3 regions of the Pseudomonas sp. LBUM1666 genome follow, and region 2 is predicted to be linked to each of the others. Evidence: predicted binding sites of a transcription regulator. Region 2 holds the regulator's gene; each other region holds the start of a gene.

What was found. Region 2 encodes sigma-54, which starts transcription at its own class of promoters, with help from an activator protein. Its sites were predicted from a motif close to ANTGGCATNNANNTTGCTNT; they were not measured.
Positions count from the first base shown of each region.
Region 1: glnK (P-II family nitrogen regulator) is a predicted target of sigma-54. The motif match lies at 1,556-1,575, and genes of this name have one in related genera.
Region 3: ACA056_RS20055 (circularly permuted type 2 ATP-grasp protein) is a predicted target of sigma-54. The motif match lies at 2,895-2,914, and genes of this name have one in related genera.

Region 1 covers NZ_CP166789.1:6,043,337-6,047,417, reverse strand. The annotation lists gene ACA056_RS27990 (HigA family addiction module antitoxin) at 1-89, shown strand, start outside; gene ACA056_RS27985 (BRO-N domain-containing protein) at 142-663, opposite strand; gene ACA056_RS27980 (accessory factor UbiK family protein) at 1,103-1,363, opposite strand; gene glnK (P-II family nitrogen regulator) at 1,782-2,120, shown strand; gene ACA056_RS27970 (ammonium transporter) at 2,156-3,493, shown strand; gene ACA056_RS27965 (secondary thiamine-phosphate synthase enzyme YjbQ) at 3,709-4,081, shown strand, end outside.
Region 2 covers NZ_CP166789.1:927,980-932,060, forward strand. The annotation lists gene rapZ (RNase adapter RapZ) at 1-162, opposite strand, end outside; gene ptsN (PTS IIA-like nitrogen regulatory protein PtsN) at 165-629, opposite strand; gene hpf (ribosome hibernation-promoting factor, HPF/YfiA family) at 642-950, opposite strand; gene ACA056_RS04065 (RNA polymerase factor sigma-54) at 1,025-2,518, opposite strand; gene lptB (LPS export ABC transporter ATP-binding protein) at 2,703-3,428, opposite strand; gene lptA (lipopolysaccharide transport periplasmic protein LptA) at 3,428-3,976, opposite strand; gene lptC (LPS export ABC transporter periplasmic protein LptC) at 3,963-4,081, opposite strand, start outside.
Region 3 covers NZ_CP166789.1:4,388,096-4,392,176, forward strand. The annotation lists gene ACA056_RS20045 (transglutaminase family protein) at 1-494, opposite strand, end outside; gene ACA056_RS20050 (alpha-E domain-containing protein) at 491-1,441, opposite strand; gene ACA056_RS20055 (circularly permuted type 2 ATP-grasp protein) at 1,454-2,863, opposite strand; gene ACA056_RS20060 (ribonuclease E inhibitor RraB) at 3,258-3,599, opposite strand; gene ACA056_RS20065 (hypothetical protein) at 3,813-4,046, opposite strand.

The sequences.
Region 1 (4,081 bases), 1.2 Mb from region 2:
TGCAATCGACTTACGATTTGCGCAAAGCCGAGATTGAGCGAGGGGCAGCGATCCGGGATCAGGTTGAGCGGCTTCCGCACTGCGCCTGATCCTCAATTCCTGAACGAACCCCACGCTATAACGTGGGGTTTTTTTTGTCGTTCAGAATGCCTGGAGTATTCGGGAAGCACGCTTCCACCACGGTGCATTGATCGAGCGCTGCGGCCGTTCACTATCCGCCAGCATCTGCGGAACATCCTGCAAGCGAATCCACGGCTGGTTATTCCAGTGCAGCAAACTCAACGACATCTCTGGCCAGTTCAGCAGGCTCAGTATCGGGCGTTCGGTTGATGTGGGTTGTTGGGCGTCTCTGAGGGCTGGCACTACGTCGTGGGTTAGCCATTCGCGCAGGGTTCGGTATTCGGGGCAGTAGTGATAGACCAGCAATGCGTAGACGCCAGACTCGCTGATTAGCAGGGTGTTTTCGATGCATCCGTGGATGAGCGTTCGTAATGTTTGGCGTTGGTCGGGGTCGAGTTTTCGGACGGCTCGTTCGTCGAGGTGGAGGCGTAGGAGGCGGCCGAGGTCGCGGGCGCTGAACCAAGGTTGGTTTTGTAGAAGGAGAGCGTGGAGGTGGAGTTTGTGGCGGGTGAAGACGTGAGGAGTCAGATAGTTTTCGTCCATCGAGCAGTACCCAAATTTCGCTTGGTAGATGACTGCCACTTATCGTCGCCAAACAATAAGGGTGGCAGCTGCGTGCGGGTTGGCGAACCGGCCAAGCGAATACCGGCAGACCCTAAGGTCTCCCACACACAGCCGCCATAATTCGAATCGGGAAAGAAATACCTGATATCGAACGAGGTGCGCTGCATTGCTTGGTTCCAGGTCGCCAAACCCAGTGCTGAAATATTCAGCTGAGGGTGAGCTTAGGAACCGGGGCTCTGCGGCGCAATCGGACGGCGGTGGTTTTGTTGTAGGAAGGTGCCTGGATTTTAGAGCGCTTAAAGATCAAAAGATCGCAGCCTTCGGCAGCTCCTACAGTTGAATCTGAAGGTCGTTCCGACCTTATCGCGAGCAGGCTCGCTCCCACAGTGGATTGGGTTTCACAGTGGAATCGGTGGTGTTACTCCGTGGGTGGATTCAGCTTCGCCTCAAGCTCCGCCACCTTCGCCTCAAGACTCTCCAACCGAGCCCGCGTCCGTGCCAGCACAACCATCTGGCTATCAAACTCTTCCCGGCTCACCAGATCCAGCTTGCTGAAGCCGCTCTGCAACAGAGCCTTGAACTGGCTTTCGATTTCGCTTTTCGGCAGCGGGGTGTCGCCGCTGAAGAGGCGGGAGGCGGTGCCGCTCAGGGCATCGAGGAAGTCTTTGGGTGCGAGCATGGGAAATGTCCTGTCAACAATGGCGGGCAGTGTACCACGCAGTGTCTATAGTCAATCTCGCAGTCAGGGGCGCACGCTTTTCGCGCATGGGGACGGACGGCTGCGCACTGTTGTTGTGCGTATCCGTCGGGCCATTTGCGCGAAGCAGCTTGCCGCAGCGGCCAAAGGCTTGAAATCAGTGGGTTTTGGCGAGATGGCAAGCTTTCTGCTTAGTTGCTAGTGACCCATGCACTGATGCAGTCGCTGTGACGAATGCAGTGCGCCAAGCGGAACGGGGGAAGTGTTTCGTGCGGAGTGGTTAGCAGGCGTCGGACGGGCAGGTAAGGCCGACGATGCGTTACAAAGCCAGGCACTGCGCTTAGACTTGAGTCGGGTTTGTTTTCCTGGGGCAAGTCCACCAATTCGGGAGAGAGTTTTCATGAAGCTAGTCACTGCCATCATCAAGCCGTTCAAACTGGACGACGTACGCGAGTCGCTGTCCGAGATCGGCGTGCAGGGCATTACCGTTACTGAAGTCAAAGGCTTCGGTCGGCAGAAGGGTCACACCGAGCTGTATCGCGGCGCGGAATACGTGGTCGATTTCCTGCCAAAGGTGAAGATTGATGTCGCCATTGACGACAAGGATCTTGACCGGGTTATCGAGGCGATAACCAAGGCTGCCAACACCGGCAAGATCGGTGACGGCAAGATCTTCGTGGTCAATCTGGAACAGGCGATTCGCATCCGTACCGGCGAAACCGATACCGACGCAATCTAAGCCGCCACAAACCCAACGCCCCAGGAGAAAACAATATGACTCTGCGTAAATTCGCAGGGCTAGGAGCCCTGTTGTCCCTCGTAATGCCCGGCCTGGTTATGGCGGCAGACGAAGTGGCAGCCCCAGTCCTCAACTCCGGCGACACCGCCTGGATGATGACCTCGACAGCCCTCGTGCTGTTCATGACCATTCCCGGCCTCGCGCTGTTCTACGGCGGCATGGTTCGGTCGAAAAACATTCTTTCCGTGATGATGCAGTGCTTCGCCATTACCGGCCTGATCAGCATCCTGTGGGTCATTTATGGCTACAGCATCGCGTTCGATACCACCGGCATGGAACAGGGCGTCGTCAACTTCAACTCATTCTTCGGCGGCATGGGCAAGGCATTCCTCGCCGGTGTCACGCCATCGAGCCTGACCGGTCCCGCGGCGCTGTTCCCTGAGGCGGTGTTCATCACCTTCCAGATGACCTTCGCCATCATCACCCCTGCGCTGATCGTCGGTGCTTTCGCCGAGCGGATGAAGTTCTCCGCGATGCTGATCTTCATGGGCGTCTGGTTCACTCTGGTTTATGCACCGATTGCGCACATGGTCTGGTCCGGTAACGGCGGCCTGATGTGGGACTGGGGCGTGCTGGACTTCGCTGGCGGCACCGTGGTGCACATCAACGCCGGTGTGGCCGGTCTGATTGCCTGCCTGGTACTGGGCAAACGCAAAGGCTTCCCGACTACCCCGATGGCGCCGCACAACCTCGGTTACACCCTGATGGGCGCTGCGATGCTGTGGGTCGGCTGGTTCGGCTTCAACGCCGGTTCCGCTGCTGCGGCCAACGGCACTGCCGGTATGGCGATGCTGGTGACCCAGATCGCAACCGCCGCCGCTGCATTGGGTTGGATGTTCGCCGAGTGGGTCACTCATGGCAAACCAAGTGCTCTGGGTATCGCTTCGGGTGTTGTGGCCGGTCTGGTTGCAATCACGCCAGCCGCTGGCACCGTGGGCCCGATGGGGGCTCTGGTCATCGGCCTGGCAGCCGGCGTGGTGTGCTTCTTCTGCGCCACCACCCTGAAACGCAAACTCGGTTATGACGATTCCCTGGACGCCTTCGGTGTGCACGGCATCGGCGGTATCCTCGGCGCGATCCTGACCGGTGTCTTCGCTGCACCGGCCCTGGGTGGCTTCGGCACTGTCACCGACATCGGTGCACAAGTCTGGATTCAGATGAAAGGCGTGGGCTTCACGGTGATCTACACCGCGATCGTCACCTATATCATTCTCAAGGTCCTGGACGCCGTCATGGGTCTGCGCATCACTGAGGAAGAAGAGGCGGTCGGCATCGATCTGGCGCTCCACAACGAACGCGGCTACAACTTGTAAGTACGCGCACAAAAAAACTTGCCCGGCTTGCCGGGCATTTTTTTGTCTGGAGTTTGTCAGTGAAGGAACTGCTGAAAGGTTTTTTCGTACATGTTTAGTGGCGTTTACGACGAGCGTTTTTCTGCGGCCAATGGCTTACATGATAGAAGGAATATTAGGGCCTTTGTTTTTTCCCAGAGCGCGCTAGAATGCGCCCCGAACGTGCGGAGAACTGTATGTGGCAACAGACTCTGATTACCCTGCGGGCGAGGCCCCGGGGCTTTCATCTGGTAACGGACGAGTTACTCGCCGGCCTGCCTGAACTCAAGGCATGTCGGGTCGGTCTGTTGCATTTGTGGCTGCAGCATACCTCGGCGTCGTTGACCATCAACGAGAACGCCGATCCGGCGGTACGTCGCGACTTCGAACGATTTTTCAATCGTCTGATCCCACAAGGAACAGACGGCTATGAGCATAACGACGAAGGCCTGGACGACCTCCCGGCGCACTTCAAGGCCAGCGTGCTTGGCTGTCAGCTCAGTTTGCCGATTTCGGCAGGCCGACTGGCGCTGGGGACCTGGCAAGGCGTTTATCTGGGCGAGCACCGTG
Region 2 (4,081 bases):
CAGCGGTTGTGCCAGCTCGGTGTGAATCAACGCGCGTTCGGCCAGTTCCGGCAGCAGACCGGCGGGCAGGTTGTCGATGCAGTAGTAGCCGTTGTCCTCGAGAACATCGAGTGCGGTACTTTTACCTGAGCCGGAGCGGCCACTGACGATGATCAAGCGCATGATTAATGACCGTTTTGCTCGTCCAGGACAACCTGATACAAGGCTTCATTGCTCGGGGCGCTGCGCAGTTTTTCGCGCACTTCCTTGCGGTCGAGCATGCTGGCGATCTGGCGCAGTAACTCCAGGTGCGCATCGGTAGCGGCTTCCGGGACCAGCAGAACGAACAACAGGTCAACCGGGGCACCGTCGATGGCGTCGAAATCAATGGGTGCGTCAAGGTGCATCAGGGCGCTGATGGGCGAGGAGCAGCCCTTCAGGCGGCAGTGGGGAATGGCGATGCCGTTGCCAAAACCGGTTGAGCCGAGTTTTTCACGGGCAATCAGAGCCTCGAAGACATCTTGCATCTCCAGATCCGGCACTTCTTTGTGGATAAGGTTGGCAATTTGCTCGAGGGCTTTCTTTTTACTGCCGCCCGGCACGTTCACGAGGGAACGGCCGGGGGTCAGGATGCTTTCAAGTCGGATCATGGGTTGGGAGTGTTAACGACCGGTCGCGCCCTGGAGGAGGCTTTGGGTCTTTTCCTTATGCTTTTTGAGTTGTTTATCCAGCTTGTCGGTCAGTGCGTCGATCGCCGCGTACATATCGGTATGCTCCGCGTTTGCGACCACTTCATTGCCGGGAATATGCAGCGTGGCTTCGATTTTCTGCTTGAGCTTTTCGACCGTCATCGTGACTTGCACGTTGGTGATCTTGTCGAAATGCCTCTCTAATCGTTCGAGTTTTTCGCCGATGTAGGTGCGAAGAGGTTCGGTCACTTCCAGTTGGTGTCCACTGATGTTGACTTGCATACAGCTTCTCCTTCGTTGCCAGTGCATAAAGCGGCAGGCAGAAATGCCTGCCACTGGAACGCTGTGGCGTGGCTCTACATCAACCGCTTGCGTTCGCTCGAAGGCGCGATCCCTAAGGATTCGCGGTACTTGGCGACGGTGCGGCGAGCCACCTGAATGCCTTGTGCCTCCAGTAAACCAGCGATCTTGCTGTCACTCAACGGCTTTTTCTGATTTTCCGCGGCAACCAGTTTTTTGATGATCGCGCGGATCGCCGTGGACGAGCATTCACCGCCCTCGGAGGTGCTGACGTGGCTGGAGAAAAAGTATTTCAGTTCATATATGCCCCGTGGGGTATGCATGAATTTCTGCGTGGTCACCCGTGAAATCGTCGACTCGTGCATGCCCACCGCTTCAGCGATGTCATGCAGGACCAGCGGTTTCATGGCTTCGTCGCCGTATTCAAGAAAACCGCGCTGATGCTCGACGATCTGAGTGGCTACTTTCATCAGGGTTTCGTTGCGGCTTTGCAGGCTCTTGATGAACCAGCGGGCTTCTTGCAACTGATTGCGCATGAAGGTGTTGTCGGCGCTGGTGTCGGCGCGGCGCACGAAACCGGCGTATTGAGCGTTGACCCGCAGTCGTGGCACGGATTCCTGGTTCAGCTCCACCAGCCAGCGCTCGTTGTCCTTGCGTACGATCACGTCGGGAACGACGTATTCGGCTTCGCTGGACTCGATTTGCGAGCCTGGGCGCGGGTTGAGGCTCTGCACCAGTTCAATCACTTGGCGCAGTTCGTCTTCCTTGAGCTTCATCCGACGCATCAGCTGGCTGTAATCGCGGCTGCCGAGCAGGTCGATGTAATCGGTGACCAGGCGTTTGGCCTCGACCAGCCAAGGCGTCTTGGCGGGCAACTGACGCAATTGCAGCAGCAGGCATTCGCCCAGGTTGCGGGCGCCGATGCCTGCGGGTTCGAATTGCTGGATGCGGTGCAGGACGGCTTCGATTTCGTCCAGTTCGATGTCCAGCTCCGGGTCGAAGGCTTCGAGAATCTCCTCGAGGGTTTCGTCCAGGTAGCCCTGATTGTTGATGCAGTCGATCAGGGTCACGGCGATCAGGCGATCGGTGTCGGACATCGGGGCCAGGTTCAGTTGCCACAGCAGGTGGCTTTGCAGGCTTTCGCCGGCCGATGTCCGGGTGGTGAAGTCCCACTCGTCGTCATCGTTGCTCGGCAGGCTGCTGGCGCTGGTCTGGTAGACGTCTTCCCACGCGGTATCGACGGGCAGTTCGTTGGGGATGCGCTCGTTCCAGTCGCCTTCCTCGAGGTTATCAACCGTCGGGGCGGTTTCCTGGTAGGAGGGTTCCTGAATGTCAGCGTTGGGTTGCTGTTCGGCTTTGTCGGCCAAGGGGTCGGCGTTATCGAAGTCGTCGCCTTCTTCCTGGCGTTCGAGCATCGGATTGGACTCCAGGGCCTCCTGGATTTCCTGTTGCAGGTCCAGGGTCGACAATTGGAGCAGGCGGATGGCCTGTTGCAGCTGCGGTGTCATCGTCAGCTGCTGGCCCATTCTCAAGACTAGCGATGGTTTCATGGCAGGGGCTTAACACCTTATTCGCCGGCGCACATGCGCCATCCACTACAGGGCGCCGGAGCGCCAAACATAAGCAAATTATATGCCCGAAACTGCAGCGTTTGCCTAGAGCGCTGTAACAATAAAAAAATGTTGATTTTTTATCGAGACAAGCGCCCGAGCAACCAGCCAGACACCTCAGTGCTTACAGGCGGAACTCATGGCCCAGATACACTTCCTTGACCAGGTCGTTGGCCAGGATGGTGGCAGAGTCACCTTCGGCGATCAGCTGGCCATCGTTGACGATGTAGGCGGTTTCGCAGATATCCAGGGTTTCACGGACGTTGTGGTCAGTGATCAGCACGCCAATGCCCTTGGCCTTGAGGTGATAGATGATCTGCTTGATGTCGCCCACCGAAATCGGGTCCACGCCGGCGAAAGGTTCGTCGAGCAGGATGAATTTCGGGTTGGTGGCCAGTGCCCGGGCGATTTCCACGCGGCGGCGTTCACCACCGGACAGGCTCATGCCGAGATTGTCGCGGATGTGGCTGATGTGGAATTCCTGCAGCAGGCTTTCCAGCTCTTTGCGACGACCGGCCTTGTCGAGTTCCTTGCGGGTCTCGAGGATCGCCATGATGTTGTCGGCTACCGAGAGTTTGCGGAAGATCGATGCCTCTTGCGGAAGATAGCCGATGCCGGCCTTCGCACGACCGTGCATAGGCTGGTGGCTGACATCCAGGTCGTCAATCAGTACGCGGCCCTGATCGGCCTGTACCAGGCCGACAATCATGTAAAAGCAGGTGGTCTTGCCGGCGCCGTTAGGACCCAGCAGGCCGACGATCTGACCGCTGTCGATCGACAGGCTGACGTCGCGCACGACCTGGCGGCTCTTGTAGCTCTTGGCCAGATGCTGAGCTTTCAGAGTTGCCATTACTGGGCCTTTTTCTCGTCGGTTTTCGGCTTGGGCTGGATCACCATGTCGATGCGCGGACGCGACTCGGTGACCTTGTTGCCCGTGGCGCGACCGGCGCTCGCCAGTTTTTTCACCGTGTCGTAGACGATTTTCTCGCCTTGGGTGACGTTGTTGTCCTTGTCGATGACTTTGGCACGATCGATCAATACAACGCGGTTTTGCGAGGCGTGGTACTGGATGGTCACTCCGTAGCCCTGAACCGGCTTGGTGTCGCCAGCCGTCTGCATCTGCTCGAAGTAGGCCAGATTGCCCACCGAAGTCACCACGTCGATGTCGCCGGCCGGGGTGCGGGTGATGGTTACAGTATTGCCTTTAACAATCATCGAGCCCTGGGTAATGATCACGTCACCTTTATAGGTGGCAATACCATTCTTGTCGTCCAGTTGGGCATCGTCGGCCTGGATGCGGATAGGCTGCTCTTGATCGTTCGGCAGAGCCCAGGCGCTCACGCTTCCCAGTGCTGCGCTCAGACCGAGCAAAATAGGGAGGGTTTTAACGAGCCTCATACTGTCCTCTTACGTTCGATAGCAGGTGTATCCTGCTTTCTTTCAAATACGCTTTCATTCCCTTGCCAGTCGACACACCACCAGCGCCGTCGATTCTAACGGGTT
Region 3 (4,081 bases), 2.8 Mb from region 2:
GTGTGGTCCTGACAAACACCCGAACGCCCGGCGAAGGCCTGGGCGGCGCTGGTGTCCACTTCGGTGGAGCCCGGCGTGTAGGTCATGTGCTGGTTCAGGCCATGCATCAAGTCGATCAGCGCCGTGCGATCCCGGCGCTGCTTGCATTCTTTCTCGGCGAACGCACGCAAGGCTTCGTCGGCTTCGGTCAGGCGCGTGAAGCGCAAGAACGGCAGCGCCGACTGGCTTTCATGCTCCGCCTCACGCAATTCGTCGATGTCCACCTGGCCCCGGGCGCCGATGATGATCGCCTCATGGGGCTCGTCCATGGTCAGCACATGCAGAATGTTGCCGAACGGATCGAGTTGCGCGCGCACCGGGCGCGGCAAGTCGAGCTGCCAGCTGAGCACATGCTGGCGCTCGCTGTCGTGGGGTGTCAATCGCAGGTACTGGATGCTCGCCCGCACCTGATCTTCGTAGTGATAGGTGGTCTCGTGGCTAATGGAAAGTCTCATGCAGCCTCCAGGTAGGAACTGTGTATGGCGTTACCCAACTGGCGCACCAGCGGGATGAACTCGGTCAGCCAGGCGTGCAGGCCTTCGTCGAGAATTTCGGTGATGCCGGTGTAGCGCAGGCGTGCGTCCATTTCCGCTGCCAGGCGTTGCGCGGGACGGCCGTTGGCCCCCGGCAATTGGGCAAGGATCTGGTCGATTTCTTCAGTGCAGGCGCGCAATGAACGCGGCACGTCAGCACGCAGCAACAGCAACTCAGCCACATGCCGGGCGCCGGGCGCATCGCGGTAGATCTCGGTGTAGGCCTCGAACGAGGACAACGCCCGCAGCAAAGCACTCCACTGGTAATACGCGTGAGCGGTGCCATCGCTGACCGCCTCTGCCTGATCGCCAGCCATTTCGTAGCGGGCGTCGAGCAGGCGCAACGTGTTGTCGGCCCTTTCGATAAACGTCCCCAGACGAATAAAGCGGAACGCATCGTTACGCATGATCGTGCCGTAGGACGCGCCGCGGAACAGGTGGGAACGTTCCTTGATCCACTCGCAGAATCGACTCATGCCGTAGCGACTCAAGCCTTGATCCGCTATCCCGCGGATTTCCAGCCAAGTGGCATTGATGTTTTCCCACATGTCGGCGGTGATTCGCCCACGCACCGCATGGGCACTGGCCCGCGCGGCGCCGAGGCAACTGTAGATGCTCGCCGGGTTGGCCGCGTCCAGGGCGAAGAAATGCAGCAGCCGTTCAGCATGCAAATCACCGTGGCGCTCCAGATAATCGTCCAGGGTGCCAGTGATCAGCAACGGCATGGCGAGTTCGTGCAGACCGTCACCGCGACCATCCTGCGGCATCAGCGAAAGCGAATAACTGATGTCGAGCATCCGTGCGAGGTTTTCCGCCCGCTCCAGGTAACGCGACATCCAATACAAATCCGAGGCAGTTCTACTTAACATGGCAGGCTTCCTTCAATCCTCGACCACCCAGGTGTCCTTGGTTCCACCGCCCTGGGATGAATTCACCACCAGAGAGCCTTCGCGCAGGGCAACACGGGTCAAACCGCCGGGCACAACCCGGGTTTCGCGGCCAGACAATACAAACGGACGCAGGTCGATGTGGCGTGGAGCGATGCCGTTTTCGACAAAGGTCGGACAGGTCGACAGGGACAACGTCGGTTGGGCGATGTACGCGTGGGGCTTGGCTTTGATCCGCGCGCGGAAAGATTCGATTTCCGCCGCCGTCGCCGCCGGTCCGACCAGCATTCCGTAACCACCGGAGCCCTGGGTTTCCTTGACCACCAGCTCTGGAAGATTGGCCAGTACATGGGACAGTTCGGAGGGATTACGACACTGCCACGTCGGCACATTCTTCAGAATCGGCTCTTCATCCAGGTAGAAACGGATCATGTCCGTGACGAATGGATACACCGACTTGTCGTCCGCGACCCCGGTGCCGATGGCATTTGCCAGCACGACATTGCCGGAGCGGTATGACGACAGCAGCCCTGGAACGCCGAGCATCGAGTCCGGGTTGAACGCCAACGGATCAAGGAATGCATCGTCGAGGCGCCGGTAGATCACGTCGACGGCTTTCGGCCCGTCCGTGGTGCGCATGAACACCTTGTCATCGCGCACGAACAGGTCCGCGCCTTCCACCAGCTCAACGCCCATTTCCCGCGCCAGAAACGCATGTTCAAAGAACGCGCTGTTGAAACGACCCGGCGTCAGCACCACCACGCTCGGGTTATCAATCGGGCTGGAGCTTTTCAGGGTGTCGAGCAACAGGTTCGGATAATGATCGATAGGGGCAATGCGCTGGGCCGCGAACAACTCGGGGAACAACCGCATCATCATCTTGCGGTCTTCGAGCATGTAGCTCACGCCGCTCGGTGTACGAAGGTTGTCTTCGAGCACGTAGTACGTGCCGTCGCCATCGCGCACCAGATCGACCCCAGAGATGTGGGAATAGATATCGCGGTGCAGATCGAGCCCTTGCATCGCCAACTGGTATTGCTCGTTGGCCAGCACCTGCTCGGCCGGAATGATGCCGGCCTTGATGATGCGCTGCTCGTGATAGAGGTCGGCGAGGAACATGTTCAACGCCTTGACCCGCTGAATACAGCCGCGCTCGACAACTCGCCATTCACTGGCGGGGATGCTGCGGGGGATGGTGTCGAAGGGAATCAGGCGCTCTGTCCCTTGCTCATCACCATAGAGCGTGAATGTAATCCCGGCGCGATGAAATAACAGATCGGCCTCGCGTCGCCGTTGTGCCAAAAGCTCGTCAGGCGTTTCGGCCAGCCAACGGGCAAACTCCCGATAATGCGGGCGGACCAGGCCGCCGGCATCGTACATCTCATCAAAATAGGTGCGGATCATGCCGTACTCCTTGTCACCCGGACATCTGGGCTTCGCAAAGCCCGTGCCATCGGCATAAACGCTTTGATATCAATCAGTTGGATAATCGCACTGCACGCTCCGCACCAATCCTGTGCGGTAAATGCCCCCACCTGATCGCCCCCGCTTCATTGCGAAGCAATGTTGTCGCCTATCACCAGCATAGCCAGAGTTGATTTCACTGCCCGGGAGTCGATGCGGATAATCCGCGCATTCGCTGAAAATCTTGACGAACTTCCCTTTAGCCGCCTGCTCAGGCGGTTTTTTTTGCGCCGGATTCTTGCTTCAGGGTTTTGCCAGGTGAGTTTTCTGGCGCACAAACGAAAACGGCCAACCCGAAGGTCAGCCGTTGCTGAGTGTTGTCACTGTTCATAAGTTATGCGAGTCGCCCTCGTACCTCCTGCTTGACGCCCCATCCTTCGATGATGCCGCCCAAAGGCTCGACCACCGCCTCGAAATCCTGCTCAAAATCGCCGATGCCGTCATAAGTGGCGTACATCACTTTGCTCAGTTCCAGGTACCACGCGCCGTCGTCGCGCACGCTGATTTGTGCATTCAAGGATTCACCACAGTAATGCCCTGCCGCCCTGCGTGCCCGCTCCTCGTCCGGGAAAATGGCGTAGAACTCGATGGGATGGAATCGTGAAAAGTCGAAGCCGCCTTCTTTCATGCGGCGCAAGACGCTGGTGCTGATGTCTTCTTGATAGGCTGTGCTCATGAAACGTCCCCCTCAGACTGATGGATAGACTTTCCGTATTCCCGGCACTCGCAACCGAATGGGGCGAGCGATGCGGCAACAACGTTGCCGGTGGGAAGCAAGCATGTAGCTGACAAGACCAGACCTTAGCGATCCGTTCGCTGATCTCGATTGCAGAGTAGCCTCAAGATAGAGCCGCTGCCAAGGCCTGGTTAGGAATGTGACAGGAGATGTTCAGATTGGCGTGATGCTGAGGATTTCAATGCTGCACTGGGTCTTCAGACTTTTGACAGTCGGATCATCGGTGCGCCCTTCCAGATCGTTTAGGTCCAGTTCGGCAGCCACAGGCAGACGCCGGGCGCGAATAAGTTTCGCGGCTTGCTCGTTGTTCGGGCACTCCTCGCTCTCGAACACCTCGTCAACTTGCTCACCGTGATCATCAACGAAAGTGACTTTCCACTTTTGCATCAGGTGCCTCCTCGATAAAACCCATGGATGGGCTT